Regions from separate parts of the Pseudoalteromonas sp. MQS005 genome, predicted to be linked through region 1. Evidence: predicted binding sites of a transcription regulator. Region 1 holds the regulator's gene; the other holds the start of a gene.
What was found. The regulator sigma-54, encoded in region 1, starts transcription at its own class of promoters, with help from an activator protein. The targets are predictions, from matches to a motif close to GTTGGCACGNNNNTNGNNT.
Positions count from the first base shown of each region.

Region 2: A9479_RS04890 (PA2169 family four-helix-bundle protein) is a predicted target of sigma-54. The motif match lies at 3,820-3,838, and genes of this name have one in related genera.

Region 1 is NZ_LYRQ01000020.1:13,152-26,014, forward strand. It holds gene A9479_RS08840 (phospholipid-binding protein MlaC) at 1-8, opposite strand, end outside; gene mlaD (outer membrane lipid asymmetry maintenance protein MlaD) at 14-562, opposite strand; gene mlaE (lipid asymmetry maintenance ABC transporter permease subunit MlaE) at 577-1,356, opposite strand; gene A9479_RS08855 (ATP-binding cassette domain-containing protein) at 1,356-2,171, opposite strand; gene A9479_RS08860 (calcium/sodium antiporter) at 2,438-3,406, shown strand; gene A9479_RS08865 (KpsF/GutQ family sugar-phosphate isomerase) at 3,410-4,381, shown strand; gene kdsC (3-deoxy-manno-octulosonate-8-phosphatase KdsC) at 4,382-4,933, shown strand; gene lptC (LPS export ABC transporter periplasmic protein LptC) at 4,930-5,484, shown strand; gene lptA (lipopolysaccharide transport periplasmic protein LptA) at 5,474-6,013, shown strand; gene lptB (LPS export ABC transporter ATP-binding protein) at 6,010-6,735, shown strand; gene A9479_RS08890 (RNA polymerase factor sigma-54) at 6,805-8,304, shown strand; gene hpf (ribosome hibernation promoting factor) at 8,331-8,618, shown strand; gene ptsN (PTS IIA-like nitrogen regulatory protein PtsN) at 8,623-9,075, shown strand; gene rapZ (RNase adapter RapZ) at 9,095-9,937, shown strand; gene A9479_RS08910 (HPr family phosphocarrier protein) at 9,956-10,228, shown strand; gene mgtE (magnesium transporter) at 10,368-11,726, shown strand; gene A9479_RS08920 (YgiQ family radical SAM protein) at 11,814-12,863, opposite strand, start outside.
Region 2 is NZ_LYRQ01000008.1:54,265-60,016, reverse strand. It holds gene A9479_RS04910 (DUF3413 domain-containing protein) at 1-47, shown strand, start outside; gene A9479_RS04905 (DUF4124 domain-containing protein) at 193-675, shown strand; gene aceK (bifunctional isocitrate dehydrogenase kinase/phosphatase) at 1,031-2,749, shown strand; gene A9479_RS04895 (LysR family transcriptional regulator) at 2,766-3,704, shown strand; gene A9479_RS04890 (PA2169 family four-helix-bundle protein) at 3,877-4,320, shown strand; gene A9479_RS04885 (TonB-dependent siderophore receptor) at 4,651-5,752, opposite strand, start outside.

The sequences.
Region 1 (12,863 bases):
TTCAACATAATAATTACTCACTACCTTGGTTGAATAAAAACTGGCCTATTAATTCTTCTAGTACCAATGCTGACTTGGTATCTGTAATAGAATCGCCGTTGGCTAATGCTTTACTTTGAACACCAAATAAATCGTCAATGGCTTGATCTTGTTCGCTGTTCGCTACATCTTCGCCTAAGCATCGCTGTTTAGCTGAATCTGATGCGATCACAGGGTTAATCCCTAAGTATTGCTCACCTAAAATACCCGAGGTTAAAATTGAGATAGAACTGGTATCTGAAAAACGACATAAATACTGCGCATCAATACTCATATTTACTACTGGTAAAAACTCTTGTGGGTGTACATAAATTGATTCTACACGACCAATAACAACGCCGCCCACCTTAATGGGTGCACGTGTTTTTAATGATCCTATATTTTCAAATTTGGCGTTCAATGTGTAGGTTTCACCTGAGCCGCTAATACCCGAATTAGCCACTTTGAGCGCCAGCATTGAAAATGCCAAAATGCCCAATGCTACAAAAAAACCAACTAAAATTTCTAATTTCCGTGAATTCATTATTTAATACCCTATTAGCTGGTAAACATTACCGCTGTCAAAATAAAGTCAAAACCTAATACCGCTAGTGATGAGTGCACCACTGTCTCTGTTGTTGCCTTGCTGATCCCCTCTGATGTGGGAACACAGTCATACCCTTTGTAAAGCGCAATCCAGGTAACAACAATCGCAAATACGATACTTTTAATTAAACCGTTTAGTATGTCTTTTTCAAACGACACCTGAGATTGCATAATTGACCAGAAACTTCCCGTATCAACGCCTAGCCAATCAACCCCCACTAAATGAGCACCAATAATAGCTACAGCAGAAAAAATAAGTGCCAACATTGGCATACTAATCAAACCAGCCCAAAACCGCGGCGCTATAATTCGTCTAAGCGGGTCAATGGCCATCATCTCAAGCGATGATAACTGTTCGGTGGCTTTCATTAAGCCAATTTCAGCGGTTAACGCACTGCCTGCCCTACCGGCAAATAATAATGCGGTTACTACTGGCCCAAGTTCACGCAATAAACTGAGTGCCACTAAAGGGCCTAGGCTGTCTTCAGCGCCATAATCAACTAAAACAGTATAGCCTTGCAGGGCTAATACCATGCCGATAAACAATCCTGACACAACAATGATCAATAATGACTGTGAGCCAACCATATATAATTGGCGCACGAGTAAAGGTGTGCCTTTTTTAAAATTGGGTACATGCCATAACGCACTTGCCAGCATTTGGGTTGAACGCCCCAGTGCAGCAAATCGGCCCAGCGTTTTGTGGCCTATTTTTTGTAGTAAATCCAACATTACTGCTGCTCTCCTAACAGTTCATCTGCATAGGTTTGTGCTGGATAATGAAATGGCACTGGACCATCTGATAACCCTTTTAAAAACTGTTGAACAAGTGGTGATTCGTGCTCTCGCATCTGCTCTGGTGTACCACTGCCAATAACGCCTTGATCAGCAATAATAATAACGTGGTCGGCAATACTCATTACTTCTGTCACATCGTGCGTGACAATTAAAGAAGATAAGCCAAGTACTTCGTTTAAAGATTTGATCAGCTTAACTAAAACCCCCATTGAAATAGGGTCTTGTCCTGCAAAAGGCTCATCATACATAATAAGTTCAGGATCAAGCGCTATAGAGCGAGCCAAAGCTGCACGACGTGCCATACCGCCAGATAACTCTGAAGGCATTAAATCTTTAGCACCACGTAAGCCAACAGCTTGTAGTTTCATTAATACCACTAAACGGATTAAATCTTCACTGAGTTGCGTGTGCTCTCGAATGGGGAATGCAATGTTATCGAACACCGACATATCAGTAAATAAGGCACCGCTTTGAAATAACATACTCATGCGTTTACGTGCCGCGTAGAGTTCTTTGCGCGACATTGCGACAATGCTGTCGTTTTTAAATAAAATATCACCGGAGTCTGGTTTAAGCTGGCCACCTATTAGGCGTAGCATCGTGGTTTTGCCAATTCCGCTTGGCCCCATAATGGCAGTAATTTTACCCTCAGGTACGTCAAAGCTCATATTTTTATATATGACCCTATCGCCTCTAGAAAAGGTAACATCCTTGACTTCAACTATTGATTGCGACAAGTCGCTCTCCATAACAATACTCTCTCATATTTCTATTTTAAGGGTTTTTTAACCAATATGGAAAAAACAATTCGTAAGATTTTGTAATAGTGTCGCAAAAACAGTTATAAGATTGATTCAAGCAGCCTTAACTTTGGCTTAAAATTTCATATAAAAAGCGACAAAGAATTCTTAAAATAACCGCCTAATGTATTACACCTTATTCTTTTATTTATACTTTTATGGTGGCTTTTGTTACTATTCGCGCTATCTGAATTTACATTAATTGGCTTATCACAATGGTTACCTCGTTTGTCATTTTAATTCTTGGTTTTGCGGCTCTCGTATGGAGTGCAGACAGGTTTGTTTATGGTGCAGCAGCACTGGCTAAAAACTTTGGCGTGCCAACGCTAATTGTAGGTTTAACCGTGGTAGCTATGGGCTCTTCAGCGCCTGAAATGATGGTATCGGCTTCAGCAGCTTTGGCAAATAAAACCGATACTGCCGTGGGTAATGCAGTTGGTTCAAACATCACTAACATCTTATTAGTTTTAGGTATTACCGCCCTTTTAAGACCCTTATCAGTATCTTCAAGTACGTTAAAACGTGAAATTCCACTGGTACTGCTGGTCTCCATTGCAACTTGGTATATTTTTTCAGATAACTATTTTTCATTTTTTGAAGGTGCAGCCTTATTATTTGGCTTTGTTGTTTTTATTGGCGGACTTATTTTTGTCTCACTGCGAGCTAAAAACCAAGACGATCCGTTTGTGAGCGAAGCCTGTGACGAAGTACCTGACAACGTACCAACCAAAAAAGCTGTTTTTTGGCTGGTAGTGGGTATGATTTTACTGCCGGTTAGTTCACACTTTTTAGTTGGCTCAGCCGTTGATATCGCAAAATATTTTGGCTTAAGTGACTTAGTGATTGGTTTGACCATTATTGCTATAGGCACCAGCTTACCTGAACTTGCAGCTTCAATTGCAGGTGTACTTAAAAATGAAGATGACTTAGCGCTGGGTAACATAGTTGGTTCGAATATTTTTAATATTTTAGCGGTATTACCGCTGGCAGGATTAATTAATCCATCGGTTATCGATACTTCGGTTGCTAACCGTGATGTTATTATTATGATTGGCGCAACCTTGGCGCTAATTGCTATGTCATTGAACTTTAGAGGTCAAAGACGTATCAATAGAATAGAAGGTGGCTTGCTCATCGTCGCATTTATGATTTACCAAGGTTATATTTTTAGTCAAGTAGGATAGCCCATGTCAACGCTAAACTTTATTCAACAAGGGTTACGTGTTCTAGAGATTGAACGCCAAGCACTCAGCGATATTACACAATACGTTAATGAAAGCTTTAACCAAGCCTGTCAATTAATGTATGACTGCTCAGGTCGTATTATTGTTATTGGCATGGGTAAATCAGGCCATATTGGTAACAAAATAGCCGCCACCCTTGCCAGTACCGGCAGCCCCGCATTTTTTGTTCACCCGGGTGAAGCAAGCCATGGTGATTTAGGAATGATCACAGTAAATGACGTGGTTATCCTCATTTCAAACTCTGGTGAAACCAGCGAAGTACTTAATATTATTCCAGTATTAAAGCGCATTGGTGCCAAAATGATTGCCATGACAGGCAACCAAGGCTCAACCATGGCAACATTGGCAAATGTGCATGTGTGTATTAAAGTTGAACAAGAAGCCTGCTCATTGGGCTTAGCACCTACTGCAAGTACCACTGCCACACTCGCTATGGGTGATGCCATGGCGGTGGCATTATTAGAAGCACGCGGCTTTACTGCTGATGATTTTGCACTATCGCACCCTGGTGGTAGCTTAGGCAAGCGATTACTCTTAACTCTTAAAGATGTTATGCACAGTGGTGCTGATACGCCTATCATTAACGAGACGCAAACGATTAAAGATGCCTTAATTGAAATGTCGGCCAAAGGACTCGGCATGACCGCTATTGTTGATAGTGACCAGCAATTATCAGGCCTGTTTACCGATGGCGATTTACGCCGTATTTTAGAGCAACGTATTGACATTCATAGCACTGAAATTAATGTTGTGATGACCAAGTCGTGTACTACAGCCACCCAAGAGATGCTCGCGGCTGAAGCGTTAAATATTATGGAACAAAAACGTATTAATGGTTTAATTGTAATTAATGAGCATAATCAACCGATTGGCGCACTAAATATGCAAGACTTACTTAAAGCGGGAGTGCTATAAATGCAATTTGAAGATCTCTATCAACCGCTAAGTGATGATGCAAAGGCGCGCGCAAAAAAAGTAAAGCTATTAATTTGTGATATTGATGGTGTATTTTCTGATGGCCGTATTTACCTTGGAAACCAAGGTGAAGAACTCAAAGCATTTAACACCAAAGACGGATTTGGTATCAAAGCCCTGATTAACAGCGGTTTTGAAGTCGCCGTAATCACTGGGCGCCATTCTCATATAGTGCAGCAACGTATGAGCAGTTTAACCGTACAACATATATATCAAGGCCAAGAAGACAAGCTTATAGCCTATCAAGAATTAAAACAAAAATTAGCGCTTAGCGATGAGCAAATTGCTTATATAGGTGATGATGGCCCAGACATGCCAGTAATGGAGCAAGTCGGTTTTGCGGTTGCCGTAAACGATGCTCATCCACTTATTAAACGTTTATCACATTATGTAACCCAACTGCCCGGCGGTTTTGGTGCGGTAAGAGAGCTAACAGACTTACTTATGCTCGAAAATAACAAGCCACTAACTAGCCAAGGAACGAGTTCATGAATGTAGCGCGCATTATACTGAGCGTTTTATTCATAAGCTGTATGGTTTGGCTCTGGTATCCTTATTTTACTAAGGTTGATATTACTGCAAGCGAAGAAACACAAGTTATTGCTAAGCCTGATTATACCGCTATTGAGCTAAAACAAACAGCTTATAATGAACAGGGTAAAGTGAGCCATAAGGTAACTGCGGTAAAAATGGAGTTGTATCAACAACTCGGTTTTACCTTTTTTGAAAAGCCTATATTCACTTTATACAACGAGCAGCAAACATGGCGTATTAACGCCGATGAAGCCACCCTCTACGACGACCGTCAACTGGTGTTAGAGGGTAATGTAACCGCTCAAAACTTAGTAGATAACGCCATGATCGATACGATCACCGCCCAGACCATCAATGTTGATATAAAACTATTAACCATGCAATCACAGCAGCCTGTCGTTATTACAGGACCTAATTTAAAAATCACAGGTAAAGGCCTTGAGGCCGATTTAAAAACCGAGGTGATTAAACTTATTAACCATACGCGAACCCTATATTATGACCAATAACCTATTTAAAATTTTAATTGTTCCCTCACTATTAATTGCTTTTAACAGTAATGGCGCTGAACCTGCTGAAGCCCCCGCTGCTAATCAAATTTCAATTAGTGCAGATAAGCAAGAAGGTCAATTAAAAGAAAACGTAGGCATTTTTGAGAAAAATGTTGAAATTATTCATGGTAATCGCCGTATCACAGCTGACCGTTTAGAAGTGCACAAACGCGATGACCTAGGCGATAACAAACAGTTATTAATTGCCACAGGCAGCCCTGCATATTTTGAAGAAACACAAGCTGATGGCACCATAATGAGTGCCAGTGCTAATGAAGTGCGTTACGATGTGTCGCTGCGTTTTTTAACCTTAATCGGCGATGCAAGCATTGCTCAAGCAGGTCAAAAAATAACAGCTAAAAGTATCACTTACGATATCGAGCAGCAGTTAATTAGCGCAGAAAAAGACGAAAACTCAACAGACCGTGTACACACTATTTTAGTCCCTGTTGAAAATAAAAAAGAAGATGATAAAGGCCAACCATGAGCACATTAAAAGCAGAGCTATTAGCTAAAAGCTACAAAGGTCGTGAAGTTGTAAAAAACGTTGGCCTAGAGGTTGAAGCTGGCAGTATTGTGGGGTTACTTGGCCCTAATGGTGCAGGTAAAACCACCACTTTTTATATGATTGTAGGCCTTGTCCCTAGCGATAAAGGCAAAATATCAATTGATGATAAAGATATTACTTTATTACCGATGCACAGCCGGGCGCGTTTAGGGATTGGTTATTTACCGCAGGAGTCGTCTATTTTTAGAAAGCTGACTGTTTATCAAAACTTAATGGCTATCTTAGAAACACGTAAAGAATTAAATAAACAACAACGCGAAGATACCTTAAATAATTTACTTGATGAATTTAGCATTCAGCATATCCGCGACAGCCAAGGTATGGCCTTATCAGGTGGTGAACGTCGCCGCGTTGAAATTGCTCGCGCGTTAGCAGCAAACCCTAAATTTATCCTTTTAGACGAACCCTTTGCGGGGGTTGATCCTATCTCAGTATTAGATATTAAAAAGATTATAGAGCATCTTAAAAACCGTGGCATTGGCGTACTTATTACAGACCATAACGTGCGCGAAACACTTGATGTTTGTGAAAAAGCCTACATAGTTTCTCATGGGGAGTTAATTGCATCAGGCACTCCTGAATACGTATTAAACGATAAAACAGTACGCGATGTTTATTTGGGCGAGCAGTTCAAGCTCTAATATGTGTGTTATTCCACTAAGCATCTGCTAAGATTAATCATACTAATTTAAAAGGATTGTTAGAGATACATGAGGCAATCATTACAGCTGCGCATGGGCCAGCAACTTACAATGACTCCACAGTTGCAACAAGCAATTCGCTTATTGCAACTCAGTACATTGGATCTCCAGCAAGAAATTCAAGAAGCGCTCGATAGCAACCCCTTGCTTGAAGTTGAAGAACACGATTACAGCGAAGACACTGCAGGTAAAAACGAACAAAAAGCCGATAACGATGACTTAACGCTAAGTGCCTCAGCTGACGATAAACCTAGCGAGTATGAGCAAGACAGCGGCGAAGCAATGACCAAAGACACCATTAGCGATGATATGGCTATGGATGTTACTTGGGATGAATATATGAGCGCAGCGCCTGCCTCTTCATCGGGCCCAATGCCAGAAGATGAATCTATTTATCAAGGCTCTTCGACTGAAACGCTGCATGAGTATTTAATGTGGCAACTTCAATTGACGCCGTTTAGCCCTACCGATGAAGCGATAGCTATTGCAATTGTAGAAGCTGTGGACGACTCAGGGATTCTAACCCTTAGCTGTGAAGAAATATTAGAAAGCTTTAACCAAGAAAACGACGGCGAAGATGAAGTTGAACTTGACGAAATAGAAGCGGTACTAAAGCGTATTCAACTATTTGATCCAGTGGGAATAGCCGCGCGTAGTTTACAAGAGTGCTTGTGTATTCAGCTAAATCAATTTGATAAAGACACACCTTTTTTAAACGAAACAAAAATGATCTTAACCGATCATATTGATTTACTTGCTGCACGTGACTATCGCACGTTGATGAAAAAAACAAAGCTTAAAGAAGATGAGCTTAAAGAAATCATGACGTTGATTCATACGCTCAGCCCAAAACCGGCAGACACTATTGTTAGAGAAGAGTCTGAATACGTTATTCCTGATGTGTCGGTTAAAAAAGTTAAAGGTCGTTGGGTAGTTGAATTAAACCCAGATAGCATGCCTAAGATCAGAGTAAATAGCCAATATGCAGCTATGTCGCGTACGGTTAAATCAAGTGGTGATAGCCAGTTTATTCGCTCGCACTTACAAGAGGCTAAATGGTTTATAAAAAGCTTAGAAAGTAGAAATGACACGCTACTTAAAGTAACCAACTGTATTGTGCAGCAGCAACAGGCCTTTTTTGAACACGGTCCTGAGGCTATGAAGCCTATGGTGCTTAACGATGTGGCTGAAATGGTGGAAATGCACGAGTCGACTATATCGCGTGTTACTACGCAAAAATACATGCATACACCACGTGGCATTTTTGAGCTTAAATATTTCTTTTCAAGCCATGTAAGTACTGAAAATGGTGGCGAATGTTCATCAACAGCAATACGTGCATTAATTAAAAAATTAATCGCTGCAGAAAACTCAGCTAAACCATTGAGTGATAGTAAAATTGCAGATATATTGGCAGAGCAAGGAATTAAAGTAGCGAGGAGAACCATTGCAAAATATCGCGAATCTCTAGCTATTCCCCCGTCTAATCAACGTAAAAGTTTGATTTAAGGCGTACAACAAAGAGGAAAATGTTTATGCAACTGAATTTAACTGGTCGCCATGTAGATATTACCGACTCGCTTAGAGACTACGTAAATAGTAAATTTTCGAAGTTACAGAGGCACACTGATCACATAACGAATGTGCACGTTATTCTCGATGTAGAAAAACTAAACCAAAAAGCTGAAGCAACCGTTCATGTTAGTGGCGCTGAGATTTTTGCCTCTACTGAGCATCAAGATATGTATGCCGCTATAGACTCGCTCATTGACAAGCTAGATCGTCAAGTAATTAAACACAAAGAGAAACTTGCTCGACACTAACACTATGAAACTAAGCTCACTTATCTGTCAGGACTGCAGTAAAGCTGCGGTCCTTTTTAATAGTAAAAAAAGAATTTTAGAATTTATCAGTGAATTGGCTCACAATAAGCTGCCCTATTTAACACAACAAGATATTCTTAATGCATTAACTGCAAGAGAAAAGCTTGGAAGTACAGGCATTGGTCGAGGCATTGCTATTCCACATGGTCGCATGAGTGGTGCTCAAGAGCCCCTTGCTTTGATTTTAGTGAGCGAAACAGCTATTAATTTTGATGCGATTGATAACCGACCGGTTGACATTTTTGTCGCGTTAATTGTTCCCGATGGCGATAATCAGCAGCATTTGAAGACGCTAGCCACGATTGCTGATAAGCTCAATGATAAAGAATTTTGTAAACAGTTACGCGCCGCCAAATCGGATAGCGAACTGTATCAGGTTATCGTCAGTCAATCGTAGTAATAAAGAAAGGTGATAAATGGAATTAATAATTATAAGCGGTCGTTCAGGCTCAGGTAAATCTGTGGCGTTACGCGTTGTGGAAGACTTAGGTTATTATTGTGTAGACAATATTCCACTTAATTTATTACCATCATTAGTGCGCAGTGTTTCCGACAGTTATAATAAAATTGCCGTGAGTGTTGATGTACGTAACCTACCTAAAGAGCAACAGCAGTTTAATGAAATCATTGAATATTTACCTGGTTTTACTAAACCAACGGTATTTTATTTAGACAGTGACGATCAAACATTAATAAAACGTTTTTCAGAAACGCGACGTCTCCACCCTTTATCTATTGATTCTTTGCCGCTTGATTTAGCCATAAAAAAAGAAAAACAACTACTTGATGTATTGATTAACCGTGCTGATTATATGATTGATACCACGGATTTAAGTGTGCATCAGCTTGCTGAGTCTATTCGTGAAAAAATACTCGGAAAAAAAGATAAACAACTGATCATTACCTTTGAGTCATTTGGTTTTAAACACGGCATCCCTAAAGAAGCAGATTACGTATTCGATGCCCGCTTTTTACCAAACCCGCATTGGGAGCCTGAACTTAAGCCACTTACAGGGCTGGACCAACCAGTAAAAGACTACCTAGCAAGTCACAGTATAGTGCAAAAATTTACATGGCAAATTCAAACATTTGTGCAAACATGGCTGCCGCATTTAGAACGAAATAACCGCAGCTACTTAACCATTGCAATTGGCTGTACTGGTGGGCAACACCGCTCTGTTTATTTAGCGCAAACCATTGGTGAAAGCTTTGCAATGAGCCATCCTAATGTAAAAATTCGCCACCGAGAACAAGAATAAAGCTTGCGAGAAGATGTCATGCGCTTAGAAAATACATTTTTAATAAAAAACAAATTAGGATTACACGCTAGAGCGGCGACAGTATTAGCTCAGCTTTCTGTGCAATTTGATGCCACAATCACTTTATTTCAAGATGACAAACAAGCCGCTGGCGATAGCGTGCTGGCACTTATGTTACTCGAAAGCAGCCAAGGCAAAGAAGTTAAGGTGGTATGCGAAGGCCCCGACGCTGAGCCTGCACTTAGCGCAATAGGTGAGCTCATCGACCAACGATTTAATGAGCAAGAATAAAAAAGTTCATTATTAACTCATCATCCTAAGCTTAGGTTAATAGTGGTTGAGTTAGTTTGCTCACATAAAGTAAGATAAACTAAAATTGAATAGCATTTATACCCTTCCAGCATGTAATACAATTTAATTAAGGACGCCAATGCCTGAAGCTTTAGAACAAGATATTCCACTACAACAACTAAAACAGGTGACTAAGTCACTAAATAGTGGTCAATTTGTTCAAGTTAGACGCATGCTGGCAAAAACGGCGCCTTGTGATACCGCACTTCTTTTAGAATCATCCCCGCATAAAATTCGCCGTATGCTCTGGCAGCTTGTTGATCCTGATGTACAAGGTGATGTGCTTGAAGAGCTTTCTGAAGATGTACGTTTGGGCATTATTGCGCAAATGGCACCCGAGCACATTGCTGCTGCAACCGAAGACATGGGTCATGATGACTTAGGGGAAGTACTACGTAGCCTACCTGACACTGTTTATAAAGACGTTGTTAGCGCTATGGATATTCAAGATAGAGAACGTGCAACGCAGGCTTTATCGTATCAAGAGCGCTCTGCTGGCGCATTGATGAATATAGATACCGTTACTATTCGCCCCGATGTGACTCTAGATGTGGTACTGCGTTATATTCGCTTACGCGGCGAATTACCTGAGGGTACAGATGACTTATATGTGGTTGATGAAAATAACTGCTTTTTAGGCGCCCTATCGCTGAGCACTTTATTAACCAACCCCCCTGAAAAAATTGTTCATGATTTAATGGATGAAGACTGTGAGTCTATTCCTATTTCAATGGATGAGAGCGAAGTTGCACAATTGTTTGAGCGTCATAACTGGATATCGGCACCGGTTGTTGATGACAACGCACACTTGCTTGGGCGGATCACCATTGATGATATCGTTGATGTTATTCGTGAAGACGCTGAGCACAGTTTACTGGGTTTAGCGGGTTTAGATGATGAAGAAGATACCTTTGCACCTGTGTTGAAAAGCTCTAAAAAGCGCTCAATTTGGCTGGGAGTAAACTTACTAACTGCATTGCTAGCTGCAATTGTGGCGAGCTTTTTTGAAAACACCTTAGCTATATTACCAATTCTTGCTGTGCTCAATGGTATTGTCCCGTCAATGGGTGGGGTTGCAGGCAGCCAAACCTTAACTTTGGTTATTCGCGGTATCGCGGTGGGCCATATCAACCAAACTAACCAACGTTTTTTATTATTAAAAGAACTCGCTATCGGCGCGATTAACGGTATGGTTTGGTCTATCCTAATTGCCGGTGTCGTTGCGCTTTGGCAATGGGATTTCAAACTCGGTGGTGTTTTAGCGTTTGCTATGTTTATGAATTTAGTTGCAGCAGGTATTGCGGGTGCTAGTATCCCACTATTGCTTAAAAAAATGAAAATAGATCCAGCACTTGCAGGCAGTGTGGTACTAACCACGGTAACTGATATTGTTGGTATATTTGCCTTCTTAGGTACTGCGACTTGGTTATTGATTTAATCTTTTTATAAACGTTTTTAAACAAAAACACCGCATCAATACGCGGTGTTTTTGTTTAAGCCGATAGTTACTTTACATAAGTTAAGGCTACTTAGCGCGCTGGCGATTACCACCTACCTTAGGTTTAGTGTTGGCTTTTTTAAACTGGCTAAAGCCAGTATGACGAGTAAGCGCAGGACGACCGCCCTTATTGCCTTTTCCGCCTTTGGTTTGTCTTTCATCTCGTCCTTCTTCAGGGACTAAACAGTTAGGTCCTTTACCAATAAGCTTGGCTTTGCCCATGTTACGCAGGGCTTCGCGGATCATTGGCCAACCGGCAGGATCGTGATAGCGTAAAATCGCTTTATGCAAACGACGTTGGCGCGCTCCCTTAGGCACAGGTACTTGCTCCGTATTATTTTTAATATTACGTAGCGAGTTCATTTCTGTGTGGTAAATGGTGGTTGCGTTGGCCATCGGTGATGGATAAAAATTTTGTACCTGATCAAGCTTAAAATCATTCGATTTCAGCCACAAAGCCATGTTTACCATGTCTTCATCTTTAGTCCCCGGGTGAGCAGAAATAAAGTATGGAATTAAATACTGCTTTTTACCCGCTTCTTTTGAGTACTTATCAAATAACGCTTTAAATTCATCATAGGCGCCCATACCCGGCTTCATCATTTTTGATAATGGGCCGTCTTCTGTGTGCTCGGGTGCTATTTTTAAATATCCACCAACATGATGGGTTACTAGCTCTTTAACGTAACGAGGATCACGTACTGCAAGGTCATAACGCACGCCCGAAGCAATTAAGATCTTTTTGATCCCTTTGACCTCACGCGCTTTTTTATATAAGTCGATAGTGGGTGTGTGATCGGTATCCATATGCTTACAAATATCAGGATACACACATGACAAGCGACGGCACGTACTCTCTGCTTTTTTACTGGTACAACGCAGTTTGTACATATTTGCAGTTGGCCCACCTAAATCAGAAATAACCCCAGTAAAGCCCGGCACTTTATCTCTAATTTGTTCAATTTCTTCGATAATCGATTCTTGTGAACGGCTTTGTATTATGCGCCCCTCATGCTCGGTAATAGAACAAAACGAACAGCCGCCAAAACAGCCGCGCATAATATTTACCGACGTTTT
Region 2 (5,752 bases), on a different contig from region 1:
CATTCTTAGTGCATGGTATTAAAAAGCTTAAAACATTTTCTCAATAGCACCTCATAATACGAGCGAGTCATTAAAACTGACTCGCTTAGTTTCTGTTATTACTCCTTTGCACTTGCTATCCCCCCAAGCTAGGTTATAGTTTTTATCATTAAAAATTATTAACTCGATCAGAATATACAAAGGATAATCATTATGTTCAGCGTTATTAATCTGATCATTACTGTCTGTATTTTATGTTTTAGCTCTCTTGCATTAGCTCAAACCACCTATTTCAAGTGCGTCACTCCCAAAGGCACCACTTTCTCTCAGTTTCCCTGTAGTGATAATGCTACCTCACACACAATAACCGCCACTGAGCCTAAGCAAGCCGGTAAAGAAATAAACTATACCAAACAGTTAAACGAGCTGGAACGAGATACGATTATTTCCAACCTAGAAGCAGAGCTGCGCAGTAATCAGCATAAGTTAGCAATACTTTTACGAGAAAAAGACAGGGCTGATTTTAAACAACAGCAGCGTTTAAATCATATATTGAGCGCAGATGATAAAAAGCGTATTAGCAAAGATATTAGAAACACACAGAAAAAATTAGATAAGCAATATAAAAAAGATAAAGCATTGATTGAAAAGCGTATTAAAAAGTTACAAAAAAAGATTGATGCCTATCAACCTTAATCAGACTAACTTCAATAAATATCATCTTAATTAGCTTGGTTTTAAATATAAAATAACATACCCTTAACATCTATAGAGCATAAACTCTATTGTATGTTTAGTGGTGTAATTTCCTTTGACCACCTTTTTCGGATTTAATACTAATACCAATTGCATTAAATTAGTGATCTATTATAGCGACAAAGAAATAAGTCGATAACAAGGCGAAAATTATGATACATAGTTGTTCTATATAAATAATTTTTAACGCAGCTAGCGGATTATTTAAAACGCTAGAATGATCATGTTTTTAATAAAATTGGTATAACCACCGGCATTATCCTAAACACCTAAAGGCGTCTATTAAGGAGTACTGATGCAACCACGCCAAATTGCTGAATTAATTTTAACCGGTTTTAAAAAGCATTATTTGCTGTTTCAAAGAACAACAGCCAAGGCTCCCTACGCTTTTGCTAAAAGAGACTGGCAAGCTATTAATGATATAAGTCGCCTGCGCATAAGCTATTACGATGATCGGGTAAACGAAACAACAAAAACACTGCGAGAACGCCAGCAAACAGACGCGCTAAACGAGAGCTTATGGCTTGAAGTGAAAAAGCTTTACCAACACTTTTTATGTTTTCATCCGCAAGCAGAACTTGCTGAAACATTTTATAATTCAGTATTCTGCCGCCTGTACCACCGCCGCTATTTTCACAATGACTTTATTTTTGTAGAAGCCACGCTCAAAGATGCGCCTTCTGTGCCCGTTGAAGCTGAATACCGTAGTTATTTTCCTGTTGTAGATGGTTTAAAGCCCACCATTAAGCGCATTATTAATCACTTTGATTTTAAGGCCGATTTTGTCAATCTAGAACGCGATATTCGTTTATTAGTTAAAGCCTTTTATAAACAAGCACCCGATACACACCACCAACATTGGCAAATGCGTTTTGATATATTACATACCCCGTTTTATCGTAATAAAGCCGCTTACATTGTGGGGCGCGTTGTATCGCAAAGTGGCGTTCAGCCTTTTATTATTGCGGTGTTACACCATGAAGATAAAGGCCTTTATTTAGATGCCTTACTTACAAAGTCGTCACAAATGCGCGTTATTTTTGGCTTTGCGCGTGCCTATTTTATGGTAGAAACTCATGCTCCTTCAGCGTTAGTACGGTTTTTAAATCAACTTATGCCTAATAAAACCCTCGCCGAGCTTTACAACGCCATAGGCTTTCATAAACAAGGTAAAACCGAGTTTTATCGCGAGTTTTTGAATCATTTAACCCATTCTAATGATGAATTTACCATTGCTCCCGGTACACCGGGTATGGTGATGATGGTATTTACCCTACCCTCGTTTGGTTATGTATTTAAAGTTATTAAAGATAAATTTGGTGAAAGTAAGCCGTTTGGTCGCGATACGGTATTAAAACGCTATCAACTGGTTAAAAGTCATGACCGTGTTGGCCGAATGGCTGACACCATAGAGTATTCAAACGTCGTATTTCCTTTGGCACGATTTGATAGTAACTTGTTAGCGCAGTTGCACAAAACCATTGGCTCATCGATGGTGATTGAGGGTGACTGGTTAATCATAAAACATTTATACATTGAACGGCGAATGACACCGCTTAATTTGTTTTTAGAAAATGCAGACGAAAAAAGTGCCGCCGATGCTATTGAAGAGTATGGCCAGGCGCTTAAAGAAATGATTGCCGTGAATATTTTCCCTGGCGATATGCTGTTAAAGAACTTTGGTGTAAGTAAGCACAAACGTATTATTTTTTATGATTACGATGAAGTGCAATATTTAACAGACATGAACTTTAGAGCACTACCCAAAGCAAAAAGTTATGATGATTATTTGATGGATGAACAAAGTTACTCGGTTGCTCCGCAAGATGTATTTCCAGAGCAATTATGTACCTTTGTAATGCCTAACCCAACATATAAACAATTTTTAACCAGTACGCACCCAGAACTACTTGATGTGAGCTTTTGGAAACAAGCACAACAAAATATAAAAAATGGAAAGGTGAGTCATATTTATCCCTATCCTACAGCACAGCGTTTTATCCATTACTGGTAAACGTTAAGGACACACAATGAATATAAGTAAAATAGATTTAAATTTACTGGTTTACCTCGATACATTACTGCGCGAATGTAACGTTACTCGTGCTGCTAACCAGCTTAATATTACTCAACCGGCAATGAGTAATGGACTTAAACGCCTACGTAACCTTTTTAACGATCCTATTTTAGTGCGTACCAGCGATGGTATGGTGCCGACCGAGCGCGCTATTGAGTTACAGCCTGTTATTCGCGGTATTTTGATGACGCTTGAAGAAACGCTAGCACCTAATCGCGAATTTGAAGCTAAACAAAGTAAACGCGTGTTTAGAATTATGGCCAGTGACTATGCAGCCAGTACCATGGCACCGCGTTTGTTAGGGAAATTACATGAAGAAGCCCCAGACACCACATTAGATATTTTAACGCCCAGCGATGTAACTTTCCATGATGTAGAAAACGGTAAAGTAGACATGGCAATTAACCGCTTCGAGAACTTACCGCAATCGTTTCATCATAAGCGAATTTGGAAAGATAGCTTTTGCTGTTTAGTAAGATCCGACAACCCTATTATTGAAAACTTTAGCCTAGATAGCTATTTAAAAGCCCGTCATATTTGGGTAAGTAAAACAGGCTTTGGTGTTGGGGTTGGCATGGATCCAAAAGATGTGCAAAAGCTGGGTTGGGTTGACGAAGCGCTCGCACATTTTGGGAAGCATCGAAATATTGCCACCTTTACTCGTAACTACCATGTTGCGATTCATTTAGCGAAAGAAAAAAACCTCGTGGCGACTTTACCTTCAAAAGCGGCCAATATTTATGTAGACGATCCGGGGCTTAAAATACTTGAACCACCCTTTCCAATTCCACCATTTGAACTTGATATGATATGGAGCCCTTTGTTACACAGAGATGCTAGCCATATTTGGTTACGTCAAAAAGTGGCCGAAGTAGCTGAAGAGCTTAAATAACCTTCTTACATGCTTTTATGTAAATTTTGCTTGCTAGCAGCATGTTAGCAAGCTTACCTAGACCTCCCCATAATAATAAAACCATGAAAAACAATTAGTTAAAAAATAAAACCGCGTTGGAATGCCGCTTGCTTAGTTATCTATGTATTTTAAATTAACAGAGGTCATTATTATGAGCACCCATCAAGGACAAGAGATAAATCATATCACCGACATTATCCAAGTAATGAATAGCGGTATCGACTTTTACGAAAAAGCACAAGATAAAGTACAAGATCCTAGCGTAAGTGCATTATTTCAGCGCATGATCGACGCCCGCAAAGTAAGTGTTGAAAGCTTACAACCCTATGCAATTAATCAACAAGGTGCACGTGAAGATGGCTCTTCGTTCGCGGTAGAAGCACGCAGAGCATTTACCGCTTTGCTCAGTACATTCACTAGCGATAACGACCAAACCTACATTAAAGAGCTTGAAGAAGTAGAAGATAAAACCTTAGAAGAAATCAAAACAGCGTTAAAAAAGCCTCAATCACATGATTGTGAAGCGGCGCTGTCAAAGGTATTGCTTACCATGCAAAGCTGTCATGCTGAAATGAGTAAAATGCAAAAACATTAAGTTTAAAAACTATAAAAGGGCCTTGCGGCCCTTTGGTTGTTAAATAACAATAGGAGAGTTATTAGGGTCTGTTGACCTTTTAAGGTTGAATTTGCAGCAGTCTGTTTGGTATTTAGGCAAGACAGAGCCTATGTGGTGTGGTTATTCCCCATAAATAGGCGATAACGCCGCATCAATACCAAACAGGCGCTGCCCGAAGGGTTCTGCCTGGGGCGATTTACTCTTTGTTGCTCGGTTTTTACTTAGCCCACTAGGTTACAAACCTCGCGCCGCGATTAAACCGCTCCTAGTTTGAACAAATTTTAATCCAAAAAGGTCAACAGACCCTTATTAAAAGCGGTATTCTGCACCTACGTAGTAGTAAGCACCGTTAAAACCAAATGGCGCTGAACGACGAGAGTACTTAAATACCCCATCACTGCTGACAATGGTATTACCTTGAGCATCTACAATAGTACCCGAACGTGAATTACCTATGGTGTTTTCATCTGGATAAACATCAAATAAGTTATTTGCGCCAATATTTACCGATAAATTATCAGTTACAAAGTAATTAACTTTAATGTCAGTTAAAATTTCAGCACCGTAAGTCTGGCGGCCACCATCTTCAACTGTATACTCACCAAAACGATTAAGTGATAAATTAACAGTCCAATCGTCACGGCGATAAAGCGCACTTAAGTTAATGCGATCTTCTGGTTGCCATTCTTCAATGATAGAAATTTCTTGATCAGAAAACACATCATCGACTGGCACGGTTTCAAGACCAGAACCTGCAGGTGTAAATAACGACACCACATCGGTTTCGGTAAAGTTGGCCGCTAATGTAAAATCAAGTGTGCCGCCTAGACCTTCTGTATTCCATGTAGCCACAAAGTCGATACCTTGCGTTTCTGTGTCAGCCCCATTTAAGAAAAACTGTCCTGCACCAGCACCCGAGCTAAGTAACGCGGCATCAAGACTGTTTGATAAACCTTTGCCTAAGCGATTACTAATTACAATACGGTCGTCAATATCGATTGAGTAGTAATCAAGCGTTACATTAATATTATCGCTTACGTTATAAACAATACCTAAACTGCGGTTTTGAGATTTCTCTTCTGTTAACTTAGGAATACCTAAACTTTGCGCCAGGGTTGAATCGTTTCTAAACGTGCCCACTTCTTCAGCCACTAAATTGCCATTAGGACCAACAACAAACTGCGTGCTGATGTTGTTAAAGTACAACTGCTGCATTGAAGGCGCTCTAAAGCCTGAGCTTAATGCACCACGAAGTGAAATATCTTCGGTTAGTGACCAGTTACCCGCGAGTTTAAAGTTAACTGTATCGCCAAATCCTTTGTAATTATCGTAACGTAACGCCCCTGAGATAATCACATCTTCAATAACGTAAGCTTCAGCGTCTAAGTAAAACGAGATCACATCGCGCGAC